Regions from separate parts of the Cobetia sp. PDI-23MA genome, predicted to be linked through region 2. Evidence: riboswitches for the same ligand, from Rfam matches in the RefSeq annotation. Region 2 holds a riboswitch; the other holds the start of a gene.

Region 1 (3,397 bases), 1.5 Mb from region 2:
CCTCGGCCTGCTGAGAGACGATTTCCGGCGCTGACTGGGTGCTGGTCGCGGCGGGTTCTGCCTCGGCGGCGTGGGCCGACATGGCAGTGGCTGGCAGGCTGCTCAGGCACAGCGTGGTCAGCAGGGTGGCGAAGGCGGTGGACAGCAGCGAGGCACGCGGTGAACGTGTCGGCTGCGCTTTGCGCCGTGGCGCCGATGACGAAAGAGACATGGCGGAGTTCCTTGTGATCACAGGGTAGTGGTGCTGCCGTTCGTGGGCGGCAGTCGTCAGGCTCATGCAATTTGTGTCGAGCGTCGTTGCGTCTTTCGGTAACGCGATCTTGCGGTATTTTCCGCAGGCAAGGCGTGTCAGCTCAGACGTGTCAGCCGGTCGCGGTGCCAGGGCATCAGGGTGCGCAGCAGCGCATCCAGCGAGAAATAGAGCAGCAGGGAAAAGGCGACCAGCACCAGCAGGGCGGCGAACATCAGGTCGATCTCCATGCGCGCGTTGGCGTTGAGCATCAGATAGCCCAGCCCCTGACTGGCACCGGCCCATTCCCCGATGACGGCGCCGATGGGGGCGGCGGTCGCGGCCATGCGTATGCCGGAGGCCAGTGCCGGCAGCGCGGCGGGCAACTGGATGTGGATCAATCTGCGCCATGGGCTGGCGCCCAGGGTGTGGGCCAGATCCAGCCAGCCCTGCCGGGTCTGGCGCAGGCCGTCGTAGCCAGTGGAGGCGACCGGGAAATAGATGATCAGCGTCGCCATCACTACCTTGGACAGCATGTCATAGCCGAGCCACAGCACCAGCAGTGGGGCGATCGCGAACAGCGGTATCACCTGGCTGATCAGCAGCATCGGCAACAGCGTGCGGCGCAGGCGGGGGATGAAGGCCAGCGCCAGCGCGGTGGAAAGCCCGAGCAGGATGCCCAGCACCAGCCCGGCCAGTATCTCGCTGATGGTGACGCCAGCGTGATGGGCCAACAGCGGCGCCTTCTGGATCAGCACCTCGAGCACGGCCTGGGGCGTGGGCAGAATGTAGGGCGGCACGGCGGTAACGGCAATGATCAGCTGCCAGAGCCCCAGCAGAAGCAGCGCGCTGATGACAAGGTGACGCATGGCGTGCAGGCGTTTCATGCGGCCTCCTCGCTATCACGCAGGCGGGCGATCAGTTGCGCCTGCGCCGGCGGCAGGGCCGGGTCATCCAGCGGTACCGGTCGCACGGCGCCAAGCCCCGGCAGATGCTCAAGCTCGGCGCCGTGGCCCGGGAGGCTCGACGGGCGCAGCACCAGCAGTTGATCGGCGAGGCGCAATGCCTCCAGCGGGTCGTGGGTCACCATCAGGACGGTGCGGCCCTTGAGCAGGCGGCTGGCCAGATCATGCAGCTCCAGACGGGTGATGGCGTCCACCGCCGAGAACGGCTCGTCCATCATCACGACCGGCGCCTGCTGATAGAGCGTGCGGGCGAGAGCGACGCGTTGGCGCTGGCCGCCGGAGAGGGCGTCCGGCCAGGCCTGCTCGCGACCCTCGAGCCCGACCGCGGCCAGAAGCTCATGGGCGAGTTCGCGATTGCACGGCCGCCGGCGCAGGTCATCGCCCAGCCACAGGTTGTCGATGACGCGCCGCCACGGCAGCAGCAGGTCCTGCTGCGCCATCCAGGCCACGCGGTCGGTCAGCGGCTGGCCATCATCGGTGGCGAGGTCGAGCTGGTGGAGGTCTGACATCTCCAGGCCAGCCAGCAGGCGCAGCAGCGAGCTCTTGCCGCAGCCGGAGCGCCCCAGCAGTGCCGTCCAGCTACCAGCCTCCAGACGCGCGGAAATATCGCGGAACAGCGTGTGGCCGGCGTAATCGATTCGTGCGTTGTTGAGGGTGAGTCCCAGCGACACAGGCAATTCCGTGGTCAGGCGGCGTGCCGGCTGGAGGAAGCAGGTGACGCGCCGTGCAGGGCACGCGTCGGGGATTCCCTCCGCCGGTATCAACCGGATCAGGTTCCAGGGGTTGTCGCGCGACGTATCGCTGCGACTCTCAGCCCATTCTCGGGCACCCCCATCCAGGCCGACAGTGTAACGTCACTGTCTTGCCGGTGTCTTGTCCGACGCAAGTCGGGGCAGGGGAGACGGCGACTTTCTTGAGTGGCTTACCTGATTGGCTTTCCTGAGTGGGGCGAAACGGACTATGCCGATGTGCCACGCCTTGGGTATGCTGAACATGACTGTAACAAGACGTGTAGCCCAAGGAGATCATCATGCCCGACACACCGGATCTCTCGACCTGTTCCAGCTATCCCGTTCCCCCGCGGCGGCCGAGCGCAGCTGACGCCACAGGGGAGCCGCGTCCCGTGCCCAGGGGCTGGCCCGAGGAATCACTGACTCGACGGCTTTCGACCTATCTGGGGCAACCGCTCGAACCGCTGGCACTCGTCTGGCCGGATAGCGCCAACTGGCTGTGGCGCCAGCGTGGCGGCACGCCGGGGCTGATCAAGCTGGCGCGAACCGGGCCAGACCACGACCCCTTCTGGCGCGCCATGCGCGGGGTCTTCGGTGCCGATCGCTGGGCGACGCCGGAGGGTTTGACGCGACTGGCGGGCGCCTTGCCCGCGCGCCTGCCGATTCCGCCGCTGCCCCTGACCTTTCTGGGGCGTCTCGATGGCGCGCCCATCTGGCACCTGCCGTGGTCCAGTGGGCAGCCGAGTGATCTCAGCATCACCTTCTGTGAGCTGCTCGGCGACCAGCTCGGTCGCCTGCATCAGGATACGGTGTCGGGCTTCGGTCAGCCGCTGGCGCAGCCGATGCCGCTGTTGCACTGGAATGCCCGCGTCACACGCTTTCTGGCCCATCACCCGCGTCGCGCGGAGCTTGGCGCGCTGCTCAAGCGCACCTTCCCGGCGCCGACTCGCGCGGTGTGGTGTCTGCCGGACATGCGCGCCGATCAGTATCTGTGCGCCGCCACCGGCTGGGTATGGAGCGATTGGGAGGCACTGGTGTGGGCGCCGATCGAGTTCGACTGGGCGCTGGTGGAGTTGCTGCTGGAAACACCGGAGCAGCGTCAGGCCTTCATGAAGGGCTATTCGCGCCATGGGCGCATGATCGATCTCGATGGCCAGCGTGAGCTGTGCCGTGCGCTGTTGTGGGCGATGGAGGCATTCGGCCCGCGGTCCTATGCTGAGCTTGCGGCAGCCCCTGCCTGGGTCTCGCCGCGCAGCCTGGCGTGAAATTCGCCTGCTGTACACTGCAAGTCCATGAAAGGTGTGAAATTTCTCTGCAGCCCCATCGCTGACATGGAATACTGTGGGTGAGTCGTCATGGACGTCACTCGAGATCTGATGTAGGGCTTGGCGGGGGAGCACTCGTGGTAGAGAACCTGAATTATTATTTCCTGCTGGCAGGCACGCTGATTGCCTTGAGCGTGTTGGCCAGCC
Region 2 (3,397 bases):
GTGGTGGATGGTGGTTCGACGGATGGCACTCCCTCACTGGCCCGTCCGCTGTGTGATGCCGTGCTGAGCAGTGAGCCGGGCCGAGCACGCCAGATGAACGCCGGAGCCGCGCGCGCGCGCGGGGAGTGGCTGCTGTTTCTGCATGCCGATACCGACTTGCCCGACAATGCGCTGGCATTGCTGAAAGAGGCCGTCACGACGCATCGTCGCAGCGACTGGGGCCGCTTCGATGTCAGCATCAAGGGCGAGTCGCCGTGGTTACCGGTGATCGCCATCATGATGAATCTGCGCTCGCGGCTGACCAGCATCAGCACGGGCGACCAGACCCAGTTCGTGCAGCGCTCGACCTTCGAGGCCATCGGCGGCTTTGCCGACATGCCATTGATGGAAGATATCTGGTTGAGTGCCCAGCTCAAGCATCTGACACCGCCAATGAACCTGACAGCGCGCGTCACGACCAGCGGTCGACGCTGGGACACCCAGGGCGTCTGGCGCACCATCATCAAGATGTGGGGGCTGCGGCTGGCGGCCTGGTGTGGGGTCTCTCCCGCACGTCTGGCACGCCTCTACGGCTATCGCGCCGCGGCGCAGGCCTGTGAGCAGCGCGGCATGCCCCATGCGTGATACGGCGTTGCCTACCTTGCCCACAGCTGATGCCGCGTCAGAGGTGAGCCCGACCCTCATCATCTTCGGTCGCCTGCCCATCGCCGGCCACTGCAAGACACGCCTGATCCCCGCACTCGGCCCAGAGGGCGCAGCTCGACTCTATGAGCGGATGCTGAGCCATATCGTTGACCAGGCCTGCGCTGCGCATCTCGGCAAGGTCGTGGTGATGCTGACGACCGCTGCCGAACCGTCGAGTCAGGCCCCTGAACAGACCGCCCTGCGGGCAGCGCTGGAAGCCCGGCTGCGAAGTACTGTCGATGCCTCTGCCGACCTCACCTTCGAGGCACAGCCACAGGGGGATCTCGGTGAGCGAATGTCCCTGGCCATGGCCCGACATCTGCCCGAAGGGCCGGTGCTGCTGATGGGCTCGGACCTACCGGCGCTGGACAGCCAGCGTCTGCGCGAGGCAGCCCATGGACTGCGCACTCACGACGCGGTGCTGCAGCCCACCGACGATGGCGGCTATGGCTTGATCGGCCTCAAGGCGTCCTGCCCGCAAGCCTTCCTGCTGCCCCACTGGAGTCATGCCCATGTCTGCCGGGACACCCTGACGCTGTTGGCACGGGCGGGGAGAACGACCGCTTGCCTGCCGGTCAGCTGGGATGTCGATGAGCCAGGTGACCTTGCGCGACTGTCGCGCCACCTGCCGGCGCTCATGGCCGACCTTGCCGCTTGAGGCTTTCATGAACCCGCCCACGGCTTTCTACAAACCCGCTCGAGGCTTATCACAAGCCCGCTTGAGGCTCTTTATAAGCCCGCTTGAGGCTCTTTATAAGCCCGCTTGAGGCTCTTCACACCTTCGGCATGCCTCCCAAAGTCGTATGCATTTTTGCTTACACTGCCCTTCTTCTGCGCCGCAGGGCTGTTACACTCGCTGCATCGTGACTCATATGTCACAGCTTGACGGGGTGCCGGTAAGACCGGCTGAGATGTCATGCGCAGGCAACGTCCTTGCGTGAATGACGATCCCGCCGAACCTGATCCGGCTAGTACCGGCGTAGGGATCAAGCGCGAAGCGATGCCACTCGATATCGTCACCACTTTCTCACGGTGACTGTCGGCACCTCCCCCGCTTTTCCCCTGCTCCTGTTCCGGTACTGGCCACGCTTGCGCCAGAGTCCTGTCGTCCCATCACGGGTCGTCAGCACGCTCACCGAGGGATGCGTCATGCCCAGTTTCAACGACCTGACCAGTGCCTGCGCCGAGGAATGGTGTGACTATCTCGAGCACGACTTCGTTCGCCAGCTGGGCGAAGGTCGTCTGCCGGAGGAGTCCTTCCGCCATTACCTGCAGCAGGACTACCTGTTCCTGATCCACTTCGCGCGTGCCTGGGCACTGGCCGCCTACAAGAGCCGCACCCTCGCGGAGCTGCGTCAGGCCACGGCCAGTCTCGACACCATCCTCAATACCGAGCTCGATCTGCATATCGGCTACTGCCGCGAGTGGGGCATCAGCGAGGATGACCTGAGCGAGCTGCCGGAATCCCGCGCCACCCTGGCCTATACCCGTTACGTGCTCGATTGCGGCCAGCGCGGCGACCTGCTCGATCTGCACGTGGCGCTCGCGCCCTGCCTGATCGGCTACGGCGAGATCGCCGAGTGGCTGCTCGATCAGGACACCACCGAGATCGAGAACAACCCGTACGCGGACTGGATCGCGATGTACTCAAGCGATGACTTCAAGGAAGCCGTCGAAGCCGAGCGTGAATGGCTGGATGCGCGGCTCTCGGAAGTCTCGGAGCGCCGACTGGGTGAACTGGTCGATGTCTTCCGTGACGCCACGCGACTCGAGATCGACTTCTGGCAGATGGGCCTCGATCGCGCCTGAGACATGACAGACTGACGTCCCGGTGCTCGCCATGAGCCGCTCGGGATGTCGCCATCCCCCATGGATGGCACGACTGACAGGCCAACAGAGCCTGGATGCGAGAACACCGCCCGAAGCAGGCATGATGCTTCGTTGGGCAGCACATTCTCGCATTGAAATCTGCACACGCTTGACGGGGTGCCGGTGGAACCGGCTGAGATCCTGCATGCATGCTTCGCCGCCCTGACGCGCGAGCTTGCCAGCAAGGGGTCCCGTGGAACCTGAACCGGTTAGGACCGGCGTAGGAATCAAGCTGATGGCCAGCCGCTGCGCGCGGCCGCCTCGCTCCCGGGCCACCTGCTGGCAAGGAGCTGGCGACGACCATCCTCTCCCTGCGCACGGTCTTCCCATGATGACGTCAGCCGTGACGTCGCCCTTTGAGGAGACCTGCATGAGCACTGCCCCGACAACCCAAGACCCACAAGCTACCAACGCCGCCGAGTCACCGCTCGCCTCGCAGCCTGAGTCTGCCCCCAAGGCACGCGCGCGCGCCGGTCGCAAGGATGGCAGCCGCCACCTTGCCAGCGAAGCACGCGTCGACGCCGCCGCCATCGCGCCACTGAGCGGCTCGCGCAAGATCTATATCGAAGGCTCCCGTCCGGACATCCGCGTGCCCATGCGCGAGATCGTCTGCTCGCCGACCCAGACCTCCAGCGGTCTGGAAGAGAATCCGCCGATCGTCGTCTACGATACCTCCGGCCCCTACACCGACCCGGCGGTCGAGATCGACATTCGCCGAGGTCTGGCGCCGCTGCGTGAACAGTGGATCGAGGAGCGCGGCGATACCGAACAACTCAATCAGCTGAGCAGTGAATACGGCCGCGTGCGTCAGGCCGACCTGCGCCTGGCGTCACTGCGCTTCGAG

What was found. A riboswitch is a leader RNA that binds a small molecule or an ion and turns the genes downstream of it on or off. The one in region 2 is predicted to bind thiamine pyrophosphate.
Region 1: it holds a riboswitch for thiamine pyrophosphate, as region 2 does, so the genes downstream of both, AC5WNJ_RS05825 (ABC transporter ATP-binding protein) here and tenA (thiaminase II) in region 2, are expected to answer to the same signal.

Annotation. Positions count from the first base shown of each region.
Region 1 is NZ_CM183352.1:1,358,129-1,361,525, forward strand. Features, by position in the region: gene AC5WNJ_RS05815 (ABC transporter substrate-binding protein) at 1-211, opposite strand, end outside; gene AC5WNJ_RS05820 (ABC transporter permease) at 349-1,116, opposite strand; gene AC5WNJ_RS05825 (ABC transporter ATP-binding protein) at 1,113-1,865, opposite strand; TPP riboswitch at 1,924-2,037, opposite strand; gene AC5WNJ_RS05830 (phosphotransferase family protein) at 2,225-3,190, shown strand; gene AC5WNJ_RS05835 (potassium/proton antiporter) at 3,328-3,397, shown strand, end outside.
Region 2 is NZ_CM183352.1:2,904,116-2,907,512, forward strand. Features, by position in the region: gene AC5WNJ_RS12345 (TIGR04283 family arsenosugar biosynthesis glycosyltransferase) at 1-624, shown strand, start outside; gene AC5WNJ_RS12350 (TIGR04282 family arsenosugar biosynthesis glycosyltransferase) at 668-1,342, shown strand; TPP riboswitch at 1,561-1,687, shown strand; gene tenA (thiaminase II) at 1,834-2,493, shown strand; TPP riboswitch at 2,657-2,797, shown strand; gene thiC (phosphomethylpyrimidine synthase ThiC) at 2,924-3,397, shown strand, end outside.